DNA from 2 places in the Pantoea sp. X-Soil-ISGK-285 genome. Region 2 is predicted to be linked to the other one. Evidence: predicted binding sites of a transcription regulator. Region 2 holds the regulator's gene; the other holds the start of a gene.
The links. The regulator ArgR, encoded in region 2, controls arginine synthesis, uptake and breakdown. The targets are predictions, from matches to a motif close to ANTGAATAAAAATACANT.

Region 1 (8,071 bases), 980 kb from region 2:
TGGCAAAGAGGCGTTATGAATCAGGTTTTGCTTGAAAAATAACAATCCTAATCCGGCAAGAGCACTATATTTATTCCGCAAAGAAAAAACAGAAGAGATAAAATATTTTGTGAGGGGTCACTCAAATTATATTTTTCGGAGGTAACGCGTTCACATTAGATTAACAGTTAATACTTATATTTTTATTATTAATAAAATCAACCCGGTTCAATATAAAAAATAAACGGCCATCGTAAGAGCGCCGTTTACTCTTTTCAGAACGCCGGTACGCCGCTGTGAAAGCGTAATTCGTTGTCGGGTTCGCTAATTAACCGCCCTTCTGTTGCCCCAATCGCCTGCACCCGCGGCGTGATGTCTCTGGTGGCAATCTGCGCCGCCAGGGTTAAATAGTCCTGATAATGCCGCGCCTCTGAGCGCAGCAGCGACAGATAGAACTTCGCCAGTTCGTCATCAAGATAAGGAGCCAGACTGGCGAAACGTTCGCAGGAGCGCGCCTCGATGTAAGCGCCGCATATCAGCTTATCCACCAGCGTTTCCGGTTCATGGGTGGTGACTTCGCGCAGCAGCGATTTGGCATAGCGGCTGGAAGTGATCTTCTGATAGACCAGCCCGCGCGACTGCATAATTTCCCACACCTGATAGAAGTGATGCAGCTCCTCTTTAATCAGCAGCACCATCTTCTCCACCAGCTCATCCGCCCACGGCAGCGCATTGCGCACGATGATACGTTTTGTCAGGTTCTTATGGGCGTTGATAAAGTCGCTGTCGCCATCTTCGCGGAAGATAAAATCTTCATAGGGTTTCAGCCACGCCAGAATGGCGTCGCCGCTGGGTTTGTCGGCAACATATTTGCGGATCAACCACACCGCGGTCTGCGCGGCTTTCAGTTCGCACACCAGATGGTCGGTTAACAGCAGGGTCAGATTTTCCGGCTTGCGCGCCTCATCAATCCAGGCCTGTGGCGTGCGGCAGTGCAGAAACTGATAGATTGGTTCAAGTAAGGGTGCGTAGTTCATGATGTTAAAACAGGTGGCAGGGGTGACAGGCGGAGAACTCTCCGCCCCGGCTACTTAGTGGCGAATACCATCATCATCTTCATCTTCGATGGCGTCGTCATCTTCATCTTCGGCATCGGGATCTTCAAAATAGGTGCCCCAGCCGTCGTAATCGACGTTGTACTTACCAATCAGGTTCACCAGCTGCTCAACCTGCACATCGATCAGTTCAGGCTTCAGGGCGGATTCGCTGATGATGTCGACGCACATCACGGTGGTGCCATCTTCCAGCTCCAGCTCTTCCGGCTCGGTCACTTCATAACCCAGCTTGAACGCATCAACGGCCGCTTTTTCCAGCGAATCAAAATTATTGCATGAGAGATGGTGCTCGATGGTATAGAGCGCATCAGGATCGCTGCCATCCTCCAGCAGCTCTTCAATAATCTGCCGCGTCTCTTCCTGCTGCTCTTCCAGTAATGCTTCATATGCCATGACGATATCCTCTCTGAGTTCGGCAATAATCAATTATTTTCCCATACTGCCCGTCGCGCCACTACACAAAACGAAAAGTTTATTAGCCCCGCACTTGAAAATGCATATTCATACGGTTAGATTGAATTTTAATTCACTTTAATGATTACCGGAGTGTTGTATGAGTCAGCTGTATCAGCGCCATTTCCTCAGACTTCTGGATTTTACGCCCGCCGAGATTGATCACCTGCTTACCCTTTCCGCTGAATTGAAACGGGCGAAAAAAAGCGCCCAGGAAGTACAGCATCTGAAAGGTAAAAACATCGCGCTCATCTTCGAAAAAGACTCGACCCGTACCCGATGCTCTTTCGAAGTTGCCGCTTACGATCAGGGTGCGAACGTCACCTATCTTGGCCCGAGTGGCAGCCAGATCGGCCATAAAGAGTCGATGCGCGACACCGCGCGGGTGCTGGGCCGGATGTACGATGGCATTCAGTATCGCGGTTACGGTCAGGAACTGGTGGAAACGCTGGCGGAACATGCCGGTGTGCCGGTGTGGAACGGCCTGACCACCGAGTTTCATCCGACCCAGCTGCTGGCCGATCTGCTGACCATGCAGGAGCATCTGCCGGGCAAAAAACTCAGCGAGATGACGCTGGTTTATGTGGGTGATGCGCGCAACAACATGGGCAACACCATGCTGGAAGCCGCCGCACAGGTGGGGCTGGATCTGCGTCTGGTGGCACCAAAGAGCTGCTGGCCAGAGGAGCAACTGGTGGCGCAGTGCCGTGAAGCCGCGCAGCAGACCGGCGGGAAAATTACCCTCACCGAACATATTGCCGACGGCGTGAAAGGCGCTGACTTTATCTACACCGATGTCTGGGTGTCGATGGGCGAAGCCAAAGCGGTGTGGGCCGAGCGTATCGCGCTGCTGCGTGACTATCAGGTGAACCGGGCGATGCTCGATCTGACCGGCAACCCGCAGGTTAAATTTCTGCACTGTCTGCCCGCCTTCCACGACGATCAGACCACGCTGGGCCAGCAGATGGCAGAGCAGTACGATCTGCCCAACGGCATGGAAGTGAGCAACGAGGTATTTGAGTCGCCGCACAGCATTGTGTTCGACCAGGCCGAGAACCGGATGCACACGATTAAAGCGGTAATGGTGGCCACGCTGGGCCAGCGCTGACCGACCAGCACCGCGCGGCTGAGGACGCTGAGTCGCGCCCGCTCATAGCGGGCGATTCACCGTCTTATCTGGCCCGGTCTCTGATCGGCTAAGCAGGCGCAAACGTTTTCCTCTTGCTGCCCCACCGCGAACGGGTATAATGCGGCCCAATTTGCCGGAGGAAATATGCTACAGCACAGCGGACAATTTGACGCTCAATCACGCCTGACCGCAGGCGGTGCTACTGTTTCTTTCGGTCATCGACCCGATCTTAAAAAAGCCCCTTAAGCAGGGGCTTTTTTTTGTCCGCAATCCGGCCGCGCAGAGGAGACAGCTATGGCTAACCCGCTATATCGCAAGCACATTATTTCAATTAACGACCTCAGTCGTGAAGAGCTGGAACTGGCGTTGCACACCGCCGCAAAGCTTAAAGCCCACCCGCAGCCGGAACTGCTGAAGCACAAGGTTATCGCCAGCTGCTTCTTTGAGGCGTCTACCCGTACCCGCCTGTCGTTTGAAACCGCCATTCATCGCCTCGGCGCGTCAGCGGTGGGCTTTGCTGACGGCAGTAATACGTCGCTGGGCAAAAAAGGCGAAACCCTGGCCGACACCATTTCAGTGATCAGCACCTACGTCGATGCGATCGTGATGCGTCACCCGCAGGAAGGCGCGGCGCGGCTGGCGACCGAGTTCTCCGGCGGCATCCCGATTCTCAACGCCGGTGACGGCGCGAACCAGCATCCGACCCAGACGCTGCTTGATCTCTTCACCATTCAGGAGACGCAGAGCCGTCTTAATCAGCTGAATGTGGCGATGGTCGGCGACCTGAAGTATGGCCGCACCGTCCACTCCCTGACCCAGGCGCTGGCGAAGTTTGACGGCAACCGCTTCTTCTTTATCGCGCCCGATGCGCTGGCGATGCCGGCCTATATCACCGATATGCTGGATGAGAAGAATATCAGCTGGTCACGTCACGACAGCTTTGAAGAGGTGATGCCGCAGCTCGATATCCTCTACATGACGCGGGTGCAGAAAGAGCGGCTCGATCCGTCAGAATATGCCAACGTCAAAGCGCAGTTCATTCTGCGCGCTGCCGATCTCGCTACAGCGCGCGACAATATGAAGGTACTGCACCCGCTGCCGCGCATCGACGAAATCACCACCGATGTCGATAAAACCCCGTATGCCTGGTATTTCCAGCAGGCGGGTAACGGCATCTATGCGCGCCAGGCTCTGCTGGCACTGGTTTTAAACAGCGAACTCGCCCTGTAAGGAGATACCCCCATGACGCAGGACAACAAACTGCAGGTCGAAGCGATCAAACGCGGCACGGTCATCGACCATATTCCGGCGCAGATCGGCTTTAAATTGCTCTCTCTGTTCCGGCTGACCGAAACCGATCAGCGCATTACCATTGGCCTGAATCTGCCCTCAGGCGAGATGGGCCGCAAAGATCTGATCAAGATTGAGAATACCTTTCTCACCGACGATCAGGTCAATCAGCTGGCGGTCTATGCGCCCCATGCTACGGTCAACCGCATCGACGACTATGAAGTGGTCGCGAAGATCGCCCCGACGCTGCCGGACCACGTTGAACGGGTGCTGACCTGCCCCAACAGCAACTGCATCAGCCGCAGCGAGCCGGTCTTCTCCAGCTTTGCCGTGAAGCAGCGCGCCGACGATGTGCATCTGAAGTGCAAATATTGCGAAAAAGAGTTCGCCCGCCATGTGGTGCTGGGTCACTGGTAATCGCCCTGCCCGACCTTATAATGGGCAACACCGGCGGCATCGCCGCCTGACGACGTAATCAAAGGAGCAATGATGTCTCGTGAAATCAGTACTGAAAAAGCCCCTGCCGCTATCGGCCCCTATGTTCAGGGTGTCGATCTGGGCAGCATGATCATCACCTCTGGCCAGATCCCGGTGGATCCGGCGACCGGCCAGGTGGCGGATGACGTTGCCGCACAGGCGCGTCAGTCACTGGAAAATGTGAAGGCGATTGTTGAAGCAGCGGGTCTGAAGGTCGGCGACATCGTGAAGACCACGGTGTTCGTAAAGGATTTAAATGACTTCGCCACGGTCAATGCGGCTTATGAGGCGTTTTTCACCGAGCATGAAGCGCACTTCCCGGCGCGTTCCTGTGTCGAAGTGGCGCGTCTGCCAAAAGATGTGAAGATCGAAATCGAAGCGATTGCCCTTCGTCGCTAATCTCCGTTGTTAACATCTATTGTTAACGAGGGCGCCCGCCTCTCTCCGGCTATCCCGGAGAGAGGCGGTGAATCGCTTAACGCTTAGCCGGACGCCACAGCCACAGCAGCGCTATCGCCAGCGCAAACAGCACGCCAAAACCGACGCCCGTCGCCACCGCAGGTGCACCCGCCTTGATCGCCAGCGTATAGAGCCCCAGCATGATCAGCATGGCGCTGTTCTCACCCAGATTCTGCACCGCAATCGCATTACCTGAACCGACGCTTTCTTTGCCCCGCGCCTGCAGCAGTGCATTCAGCGGCACCACAAAGAAACCGCCCAGCGCGCCAATCAGCATCAGCACCAGATAGGCATTCAGCAGAGAATGCTGCAGCGCGAAGACGACGACCATCACACCAATCAGCACACCGGCTGGCATACAGCGACGCACCGTTTCAAGCGTCACCAGCTTCGCCGCCGCCGCCGCCCCAATCACAATCCCGATCGCCACCATGGCATTCAGGGTCGTTGGCGTGGTGTTGTCACTGATGCCCAGCGCCACCGGCACCCACAGCACCAGCAGAAAACGCAGCGTCACGCCTGCGCCCCAGAACAGGCTGGTGCCGAGCAGCGAGAAGCGCGTCTCCGCATCACGCCATAGCAGCGCGGCAGCACTGAAAAAACTGCGTACCATCATACCCAGCTGCCAGCTCTGACCAGGACGCGCCGCCTGCAGTTTCGGGATAAACAGGTTGGCCACCACGGCAATGCCGTAGGTCAGCGCACAGATCCCCAGCGCCGCCAGCAGATGCCAGTCAGCCAGCATCCCACCCGCCACTGAGCCGAGCAGAATGGCGGCGATGGTCGATCCCTCCATCAGCCCGTTGGCTTTCACCAGCTTCTCGCCGTGAGTGATCTCACCGAGGATGCCATATTTAGCCGGAGAGTAAGCGGCTGCGCCCGCGCCCACCAGGGTATATCCGAGGAAGGGGTTGAAGCCGAAGCAGATCACCAGCGCGCCCAGCAGCTTCAGGCTGTTGGCGAGCATCATCACCCGCCCTTTTGCCATGCTGTCCGCGACCTGACCGACAAACGGTGCCAGCAGAATGTAGGCCGCGACAAAGAGCATCTGCAGCACCGGCTGGCTCCAGTCGGGATAGAACTGGCTTTTCAGCACGGCCAGCGTGGCAAACAGCAGCGCGTTATCGCCGAAGGCCGAAAAGAACTGGGCGATAATCACGGCGATCATGCCGCGTGACATCAGCGGCGCATTACGATCAAGGCTCATGCCTGCTCCTCTTCCGCCATTTTTTTCAGCGTGACGTAATCGGGTTTACCGCTGCCCAGCTGCGGCAACTGCTTCATCACCCGGATATCACGCGGCAGCGCCAGTTCTGGCGCCCCCAGCTCGCGGGCCGCTTTCTGCAGGCTGTCGCGCGCCAGTTCAGCGTCGGTGGTGAACAGCACCAGCGCCTCACCACGCTGACCATCCGGGCGCAGCGAGGCGGCATGTTGTTTGTCCGGCGACGCTTTCAGAGCGATCTGCTCGACGATCTCCAGCGACACCATCTCACCGGCAATCTTCGCGAAGCGTTTGGCGCGCCCCTGAATCTGGCAGAAACCGCCGTCATCAAAGCTGACGATATCACCCGTGTCATACCAGCCCGCTTCCTGATTGCCTTCGCCATCGTCGGCGACCGGCACTTCCAGCACGCCTGGATTCTCAACCCGCAGATAGCCCTTCATCACGTTCGGTCCGCGCAGTTGCAGCCGTCCGCCCTGCTCAATGCCCGGCACCGACATCAGCCGCGAATCCATGCCCGGCAGAATGCGTCCGACGGTGTGCGCCTTCGCCGCCATCGGCACGTTAATCGCGACCACTGGCGCGCATTCGGTTACGCCGTAGCCTTCAAGAATGCGAATGCCATACTTCTCCATGTAGAGCTGACGGGTGTTCTCCTGCAGCTTCTCCGCCCCCGCCACCACATAGCGCAGGCGGGCAAAATCATAGGGCGCGGCAAAGCGCGCATAGTTGCCGAGGAAGGTCGAGGTGCCAAACAGCACGGTGCAGTTGCGGTCATAGACCAGCTCCGGCACGATGCGATAGTGCAGCGGGCTGGGATAGAGGAACACCTGCGCGCCGGTCATCAGCGGCGTAAACAGCCCGACGGTCAGACCAAACGCATGGAACAGCGGCAGCGCCGACATAAAGCGGTCGCGCGGGGTGAAGTCGGCGATGGTGCGGATCTGTTCAACGTTCGCCAGCAGGCTTTTATGCGAATGCACCACCCCTTTAGGATTGCCTTCCGAGCCGGAGGTAAACAGTACCATCGCGGCGTCTTCCGGCTGCTGGGGCAGCTGTGCGCGATGCGGCATCAGCAGATGGGCGACGATCCACAGTTTGTCCTTACTGGTCACGGTATCTTTCAGATCTTCCAGATAGATCCACTGCACATCATCGAGCCCCTGTGGCAGATGCCACAGGTTGCCTTTGTCCAGGAACTGGCGCGACGTGAAGACCGTTTTGATCTGCGCGGCGGTCAGTGCCGCCCGCATGCCGTTCACGCCCGCCGTATAGTTGAGCATCGCCGGAACACGCCCGCGCAGGGATGCCCCGAAAATCGCCGCCGCCGTGACGGTGGTATTGGGCAGCAGCAGTCCTACCACTTCGCGCGGCTGGCTGTAGCGCTCCAGAATACGGCCCACGCCCAGCGCCTTCTTCAGCAGTCCGTTGTAGCTGTCAGGTTTGAAATTGACATCTTCGATGCAGCGCTTAAACGCGCCATAACGCGTACGCGCCGCCAGAAATGCCTCAAACAGGGTTTCACGCGGACGCACCGCCATGCGCGCTTCCATCATCACATGATGCAGATGCTCACCGGCCAGCACGCGCCGATCGCGCGCCCGTTTCGCCTCCGGCATCGGAATGCGGGTGGCGGGCAGAATCGTCAGGGTGATGCGCGGGAACAGGCGACGTTTAAACACGCCCGCCAGACGACCAAACGGCGTGTACTCTGCGCCTTCAATGCGCATCGGCACCACATTCGCGCCCGAACGCGCCGCGACAAAACCCGCCCCGCTGTAGATCTTCATCAGCGATCCGGTGACGGTAATACGTCCTTCCGGGAAGATCACCACCGGACGGCCACTGTCGATCAGCCTGACCAGCTGTTTGAGCGCCATGGGTTTGGTGGGATCGAGCGGTACATAGTCGATAAAGGGTTTAACCAGCCGCATAAACCAGCTTTCG
Region 2 (8,071 bases):
AACCTGCTGCAACTCTGCGTCGCTCACGGTGATAAAGAAGAGGTCGATAAAGCCTGGAGCGCGCTGGTACGGCGCACCACGGCGCTGAACAGCATGCGCAGCCAGCTGATGATGGAATCCTCACGCTGGAAGAACAGCAATCGCCGTTTGCAGATGCTCAATACGCTGTCACTGACGCTGATTACACAGGCAGCCGAAACCTTTCTGATCCAGAATTCCCGTCCTGATTACATTCCGCCCCAGTATCGTCTGATGGTTGAAAAACCAGCCTCGACCGTTGAAGAGGTGCATAAGCGGATGAAAGTGATGCGGCGGGTGATTGGTGCCAGCGGCAAATCAACGCCGGTCACGCTGGCCAGCTGGGTAGGCACTGCTACCGAATATCTGCTGCTGCTGAAAGGGATCAAAAGCAACAGCCGGATCACCTCGCTGGAAGAGGAGATTCTGCAGCGCGAAGTGGTGATCCAGGCGCGTTCCGCTGAAACGCATCATGCGATGATCAACGGTATCCGTACCTTTGTGGCGACCGCGCTGGGTTCGCTGTTCTGGCTCTATACCGGCTGGACCTCTGGCAGTGGCTGCATGGTCATGCTGGCTGTCATCACCGCGCTGGCGATGCGCATGCCCAACCCGCTGATGATGGCAAAGGACTTTCTCTACGGCATGACGGTCGCGGTTCCGCTGGGCGCGCTCTACTTTATGTATGTTCTCCCGGCGACGCAGCAGAGCGCACTGCTGCTCTGCATCGCAATCGGCCTGCTCGGTTTTATCGGTGGTATCTTCATTCAGCGGCGTCAGCTCGGCACGCTGGGGGCATTGATTGGCACCCTTAATGTTCTGGTGCTGGATAATCCGATGGAATTCCACATTAACGTCTTTCTCGATAACGTTCTGGGCCAGGTCATCGGCTGCTTCGTGGCGATGATGGTGATCCTGCTGATTCGTGATAAATCAAAAGCGCGTACCGGCCGCAAGCTGCTGAACCGCTTTATGTATGCGGCTGTCTCTGCCATGACGACCAATCAGGCGCGCCGGCGTGAAAACCATCTGCCAGCGCTCTATCAGCAACTGTTTCTGCTGCTGAACCTGTTTCCGGGCGATATCAACAAATATCGCATCGCCCTGACGCTGATCATCGGTCATCAGCGGTTACGCGACGCAGAAGTGCCGGTGAATGCCGATCTTTCTGCTTATCACCGGCAGTTGCGTTACACCGCTGACCGGGTGATCTCCGCCAGCAGCGATGACAAGCGGCGTTACTACTTTGAACGTCTGCTTAAAGAGCTGGATGTCTATCAGGAAAAACTGGCCCATTACGAGGCTCCCGCCAGCGTAACGGAACCGGTAAAACGACTGGCTATGATGCTGGATAAGTACCAGAACACGCTCATCCAAATCTGAATCTGGCCGCTGTGACCTGCAGCGGCCTGCGCAATCCCCACCCATCACAAAATCTGTCGCTTTTGCCAACTATACTCTCCAGACGGAAGAGCAAAACTGACAGGAGCGAATCAATGAAATCACTGCAAGAGAGCCAACTGTTCCGGACCGGCTATTTAGCGGACGGCCAGTGGCATCAGGCGGCCTCTACCTTTGACGTGACCAATCCGGCGACCGGTGAGGTGATTGCACAGGTGGCAAAAGCGGGTAAAGCTGAAACGGAACAGGCTATCGCCGCAGCGGAGCGCGCATTTCCCGCCTGGCGGGCGCAGACTGCAAAAGCGCGCGCTGAAATTCTCACTCGCTGGTACCAGCTGATCATTGAGAACAAGCGCTGGCTGGGACAGCTGATGACGACCGAACAGGGCAAGCCCCTGAAAGAGGCGGAAGGGGAAGTTGAATACGCCGCCAGTTTTATTCAGTGGTTCGCCGAGCAGGCGAAACGGACCAATGGTGAAATTATTCCGCCAGCTAAACCCGGCTCCCGTATTCTGGCAACCCGCGAACCGATTGGCGTTGTGGCTGCCATTACGCCGTGGAATTTCCCGATGGCGATGCTGACCCGCAAACTGGGGCCAGCTCTGGCTGCCGGCTGCACCGGCATTATTAAACCTGCCAATAACACGCCACTCTCCGCCTTTGCCCTGCTGGCGCTGGCGAAGGAGGCAGGTGTGCCTGATGGTGTACTGAATGCGGTAGCCGGTGATACCCATGCTATCAGCGATGCCATCATGGCCAGCAAAGCGGTGCGTAAAATCTCGTTCACCGGCTCCACCCAGGTGGGCAAGCTGCTGATGCGTAATGCTGCCGAAACCATGAAAAAAGTGTCGATGGAGCTGGGGGGTAATGCCCCCTATATCGTGTTTGACGATGCCGATATTGATGCCGCCGTGCAGGGCGCCATTGCCAACAAATTCCGTAATGCGGGCCAGGTGTGCGTCAGCGTAAACCGCTTCTACATTCACAATGCTATCTATGATCGTTTTACTCAGCAGCTGGCTGCCGAAGTGAACAAGCTGAAGGTGGGCAACGGCATGGAAGAGGGCGTGATTGTCGGGCCATTGATTGAGGCATCGGCGGTGGAAAAGGTTGAGCAGCACGTCAATGATGCGGTAGCAAAAGGTGGCAAATTACTGGCGGGTGGCGAGCGACATGCGCTGGGTGGCAACTTCTGGCAGCCCACTGTGATTACTGAGGCGCACGAAGGGATGCAGCTCGCGCAGGAGGAGACCTTTGGTCCGGTGGCTGCCTGTTTCCGCTTTGATGATGAAGATGACGTCATCCGTCGTGCTAACGATACACCGTTCGGCCTTGCCGCATACTTTTACACCCAGAATCTGCAGCGGGTGTTCCGTGTTTCAGCCGCGCTGGAAAGCGGCATGATCGGCATTAATGAATGTGCCGTATCAACCGAGCTGGCGCCGTTTGGTGGTGTGAAAGAGTCGGGGCTGGGCCGCGAAGGTTCGGTACTCGGCATGGAAGAGTATCTGGAGGTCAAAGCGCTGCACCTGGGCGGTTTGAGCTAGCGGACAGTAACGGGCGACGCAGGTCGCCCGCAGACGGAGCATGGGAGCCGTCAGCATGAAAATCGAGCGTTTTGATTTTAATGAAATTGTCGATCAGGCCCATTTCTTCCGCCAGTTCAGCGAGCGATTTGCGCTGGAGGAGCGCCGCATCTGCGATCTGGATGGATTATGGGATGTGGTGACGGGCGATCTGTTACCGCTGCCGCTGGAGATTGAGTTTGTTAATCTGGGCAGGGGACAGCGACGGCGTTATGGCGCGCTGATTCTGTTATTTGATGAAGCGGAAGAGGAGCTGGAAGGTCAGCTTCACTTTAATGTCAGATAAAACGTCAGATGAAAAAAGGCCCCGGCGAGCGGGGCCAAAGGGTTCGTCATACATCTGACGAGGAATTACTTATAAAGCTGTGCGGTGATGTGATAGTTATCGCCGGTGCGCGCCTCAATAACTTTATAGGCGCTGGCACCCTGTTCATCCGCTTTCTGAGAAAGCTCAGCGCGGTAATCCATTGGCGATCCCGCGGTTCCACTGATGGTCACGGTGCCCGCAGGCTGCAGGTTCTGCGTCTGATCGCCGGTGACCAGCTGTGCGGCTGATGCGCCGAACGCCATAACGGAAAGCAGACTGACTGTAGCGATGGTTGTTTTAATATTCATGATTATCTCCTCAATACATTCAACAACCTGCGGTTTCTCGTAAAGGCGGGTCGTCGATATCTTCTGACGCCCTTCAGGCGTCATCACAGTTAATTATTTATAAAGCTCAGCGGTGACATGCCAGGTGTTATCCTGGTTGTTTTCGATGATGCGATAGTGGCTTGCGCCCTGGGCATCCGCTTTCTCTGACAGCACCTGACGGATATGCGTCTGGTCGCCATTTCGTCCACCAATGCTGATGGTCTGATTCATTGGCTGCAGACCCTGTGCCTGTTCATTGGACACCAGGCTGGCGGCGTTGGCACCCACTGAGAACAGGGATGCCAGACTCAGTGCAGCGATAGCTAATTTCATTTTCATGGTCAACTCTCCTGAAATTTCTGCTTCAGCTCTCCGGAGCGCAAAAGGGCGCGTCAGACAGAGAGCAGATGGCATTATCGGTTACGCCTTAGTTATACAGTGCGGCGGTAGCGTGATAGTTGCCGTTGTTGTATGCCTCAATCACGCGATAGGCTTTTGCGCCCTGCTGATCGGCTTTGTCGCTGAGTTTCTGTTTGATATCCATCGGCGAACCCGCCACGCCGCTGACACTGATGGTGCCGACAGCCTGCAGATTCTGTGCCTGTGACGCATCAATAGATTCTGCTGCAACAGCACCAAATGAGAGGGCGGAGAGAATGCTCAGGGTAGCAATAGTAGTTTTTACGTTCATAGATTTTTCCTCGTCGTCTATTTTTATCTTTTTATTTAGTGTGATTTGCATCACGAAAAGAAGTATAGAACTAATAACGTCAGAAATTAATACCCCGCTAATAATGTTTTTTTGTGATTCTTTATCCTTATGGCTACTTTTAATAACTTAACGTTATAAAAAAAGGATAAAAAGTAACCTTTAAGCCACTTTTAATCGCAAAAACAGTGAGATAGATCACTTTAACTTTTAGTGCGAAAGTCGGGGGTGTATCGGGCTGGAGTTTGATCTGGATCCGGGCAATGGTGCCGGTTCAGTGATGTAAAGCAGTGTAAAATAGCGCATAAAGTGAAGCAGAGTTATCGATCTGACCAACAGCCGGGCGTGTAAAAGCAGGCTTATTACTTATCCAGAGCGGGTAACTGTCGTGGAAAGGGTTGAGCAGAGAGAACGAACTGACGATCTGGCGCATGATGGCCGGTCGTCAGTCCGCGATCAGAGTTCCTGTTCAAACAGGGTGAGGATGGCACCGTGCAGCTGCTTAACGGTGAAGTCACGCGCGCGGGTAATAAAGATTGTGTCATCGCCCGCGATGGTACCCAGAATCCCGTGCGACTTACCCAGTGAATCCAGCATACGTGCAATCAGCTGTGCTGCGCCGGGACTGGTATGAATCACCACCAGGGCATCGTTGTAGTCGATATCCAGTACCAGGTTTTTTAACGGGCTGGTGGTGGTCGGCACACCCAGCTCAGCGGGCAGGCAATAGACCATCTCCATCCTGGCATTCCGGGTGCGCACTGCGCCAAACTTGGTCAGCATTCGCGAGACTTTGGACTGATTGATATTTTCAAAGCCCTCGTCCTGAAGCGCCTGAACAATTTCGCCCTGGGAACTGAATTTTTCTTCTTTTAATAAGGCTTTGAAAGCCTTAACCAGATCGTCTTGTTTCGATGGGTTTCGCATAGGTTACCAATAAATAGAGAGAATAACCGCGCATCCGCCCGCGGCAGAGTGGTGATTATGCATTTATATGCATTTTTATGCAATCGTTCGATTGATGAGCAGCGTCCGGGCGGCTAGCGGGCGGCGATAATAGCAAATAAATCCGCTCAGACCAAAACACGCGTCACAGCCCCGGAAGGCGAAGGTTGCAAAGTTGTTATATTATTGGTGGTGTAGTAACAGAAAACGCACGTAGCCGTTCTCTGTCTGACGACGGCAAAGTTGTCGGTCATTCAGGTGCAATGATAAGTAACTTTTGAATCCGGAGATTAAGTGTGAAAACACGTAGAATTAACAACGGATATTTATCATCGCCTGAGCAGTTGATTAAGGTCTGACACAGATAGAATTTCGGCCCATCTCTGCCCCACCTTAATAAGGAGTTAAGAATGAAAGTTGCCGTTCTCGGTGCCGCTGGCGGCATAGGCCAGGCGCTCGCACTTCTGCTCAAAACCCAGCTTCCCGCAGGTTCAGAACTCTCGCTGTATGACATCGCGCCGGTTACGCCGGGTGTTGCCGTTGATCTCAGCCATATTCCTACCGCAGTGGCTATTCAGGGATTCAGTGGAGAAGACGCCACGCCTGCCTTACAGGGTGCCGATGTGGTACTGATTTCCGCTGGTGTCGCACGTAAGCCCGGTATGGATCGCGCCGACCTGTTTAACGTTAACGCAGGTATCGTCCGTAATCTGATCGAACAGGTTGCCACAACGGCACCTAAAGCGTTGATTGGTGTCATCACCAATCCGGTCAATACCACCGTTGCCATTGCGGCAGAAGTGCTGAAAAAGCACGGTGTTTACGACAAAAATCGGCTGTTCGGCGTGACCACGCTGGATATCATTCGCGCTAATACTTTTGTGGCTGCATTGAAAGGCAAGCAGCCTGACCAGGTGGAAGTCCCGGTCATTGGTGGCCACTCTGGCGTAACCATTCTGCCGCTGCTGTCGCAGGTTAAAGGCGTCAGCTTCAGCGATCAGGAAGTGGCTGATCTGACCAAACGCATCCAGAACGCCGGCACCGAAGTGGTGGAAGCCAAAGCGGGTGGCGGATCTGCCACGCTGTCGATGGGCCAGGCAGCCGCACGTTTCGGTTTGTCACTGGTACGCGCGCTGAAGGGTGAAGCTAATGTGGTGGAGTGTGCTTACGTAGAAGGTGAGGGTGAACATGCGCGCTTCTTCTCCCAGCCGCTGCTGCTAGGTAAAAACGGTGTGGCTGAACGCAGGCCGATTGGTACCCTCAGCGCTTACGAACAGCAGGCGCTGTCAGGCATGCTGGATACGCTGAAGAAAGATATCGCCCAGGGCGAAGAGTTCGTTAAGCAGTAACTGACGGCTCAGACTTGCAAAACGCCCGGCTTTGCCGGGCGTTTTACTTGTTGGCAAATCCAGGCCCGTCTTGCTATAAGATTGAGCCCGCGAAGGAAACACGGTCAGATCGGAAAGACGCAAAAGCTGTCATCCATGACGTGCTCGGCCCGCGCCATCCCTGGCTCGGGACGCTTTCCTCCTCTGACCGTGTTCCCTGCGCTTCAGGTTTATGCACCGCTGTAAGATTAAAACTGATCAGAGTGTGTCAGCAGAATGAAAACGCCCGGCTCAGCCGGGCGTTTTGCATTACAGTCCGCCAGACTTATAGGCGCGGGCAGCGGGTGTACCGTTGCTGGCAGGCAGCTTCTTACCCAGGGTTTCCATACGCATCTGGAACGGCGGGAACGGCATCTCAATACCGTGCTGATCAAATCCGCTGAGAATCAACTGATGCAGTTCGTGACGAAGCGGCATACGGTGTCCCATCTCAGCAGCATGCACACGAAGTTCAAATAACTGAATGCCCTGCTGCAGATCGACCAGGAAGGCTTCCGGTTGCGGCGTGTCCAGGACATAGCTGCAGCGCTCAGCCGCCTGGATCAGAATGGTGGTCACCTGTTCACTGCTGACTTTCGCCGGAGCCGGAATGGTGAGCACCACGCGCGTCACGGAATCGGACAGCGACCAGTTAATAAACTGCTCGGTGATAAAGGCCTTGTTCGGCACGATGATCTCTTTGCGGTCCCAGTCGGTAATGGTGGTCGCGCGGGTATTAATTCGCGTGATACTGCCGGTCAGGTCGCGGATTGTCACGGTATCGCCGATACGAATCGGCTTTTCGAACAGGATAATCAGACCTGAGATAAAGTTGGCAAAAATCTCCTGCAAACCAAACCCCAGTCCCACACCCAGCGCGGCAACCAGCCACTGCAGCTTCGACCACTCAATACCAATCATTGAGAAACCAATCAGCCCGCCAATCAACAGCAGCAGATATTTGGTCAGTGTGGTGATGGCGTAACCCGTACCTGGCGTCAGATTAAGATGCTGCAACAGCGCCAGCTCAAGCAGCGCGGGCATATTGCGCACCAGCTGGGTGGTGATAATAAACACCAGAATGGCGATCAGCACTGACCCCAGGGTGATAGGCTGAATCGACTCTACGCCCTGTACTGAGGTACTGACGTCCCACAGCTGAATATTCTCCAGGAAGCCAAAGGCCGAATGGATTTCTGACCACAGCACAATCACGGAGACCAGGGCGATAAGCATCAGGATAGAGCGTACCAGCCGCAGCGACTGCGCACTGATCGCATCCAGGTCAATTACCGGCTCTTCAATTTCAATCGCATCAGTGTTCAGAGAGCCTTGCTCCTTCTCTTCTTCACTGCGCGCACGGTTAGCCAGCATATCGGCACGGCGCTGACGGGCGCGATCAAAGCCAA

Region 1: the regulator ArgR is predicted to act here: its motif matches at 1,608-1,625, upstream of argF (ornithine carbamoyltransferase).

What each region holds. Positions count from the first base shown of each region.
Region 1 is NZ_AP035938.1:524,642-532,712, reverse strand. Features, by position in the region: gene miaE (tRNA isopentenyl-2-thiomethyl-A-37 hydroxylase MiaE) at 255-1,016, opposite strand; gene rraB (ribonuclease E inhibitor RraB) at 1,071-1,487, opposite strand; gene argF (ornithine carbamoyltransferase) at 1,648-2,655, shown strand; gene pyrB (aspartate carbamoyltransferase) at 2,971-3,906, shown strand; gene pyrI (aspartate carbamoyltransferase regulatory subunit) at 3,919-4,383, shown strand; gene ridA (2-iminobutanoate/2-iminopropanoate deaminase) at 4,456-4,842, shown strand; gene lplT (lysophospholipid transporter LplT) at 4,919-6,109, opposite strand; gene aas (bifunctional acyl-ACP--phospholipid O-acyltransferase/long-chain-fatty-acid--ACP ligase) at 6,106-8,071, opposite strand, start outside.
Region 2 is NZ_AP035938.1:3,622,330-3,630,400, reverse strand. Features, by position in the region: gene aaeB (p-hydroxybenzoic acid efflux pump subunit AaeB) at 1-1,401, shown strand, start outside; gene AC6I8B_RS17075 (NAD-dependent succinate-semialdehyde dehydrogenase) at 1,515-2,966, shown strand; gene AC6I8B_RS17070 (barstar family protein) at 3,022-3,291, shown strand; gene yhcN (peroxide/acid stress response protein YhcN) at 3,357-3,620, opposite strand; gene AC6I8B_RS17060 (YdgH/BhsA/McbA-like domain containing protein) at 3,714-3,980, opposite strand; gene yhcN (peroxide/acid stress response protein YhcN) at 4,069-4,332, opposite strand; gene argR (transcriptional regulator ArgR) at 4,807-5,277, opposite strand; gene mdh (malate dehydrogenase) at 5,706-6,644, shown strand; gene mscM (miniconductance mechanosensitive channel MscM) at 6,933-8,071, opposite strand, start outside.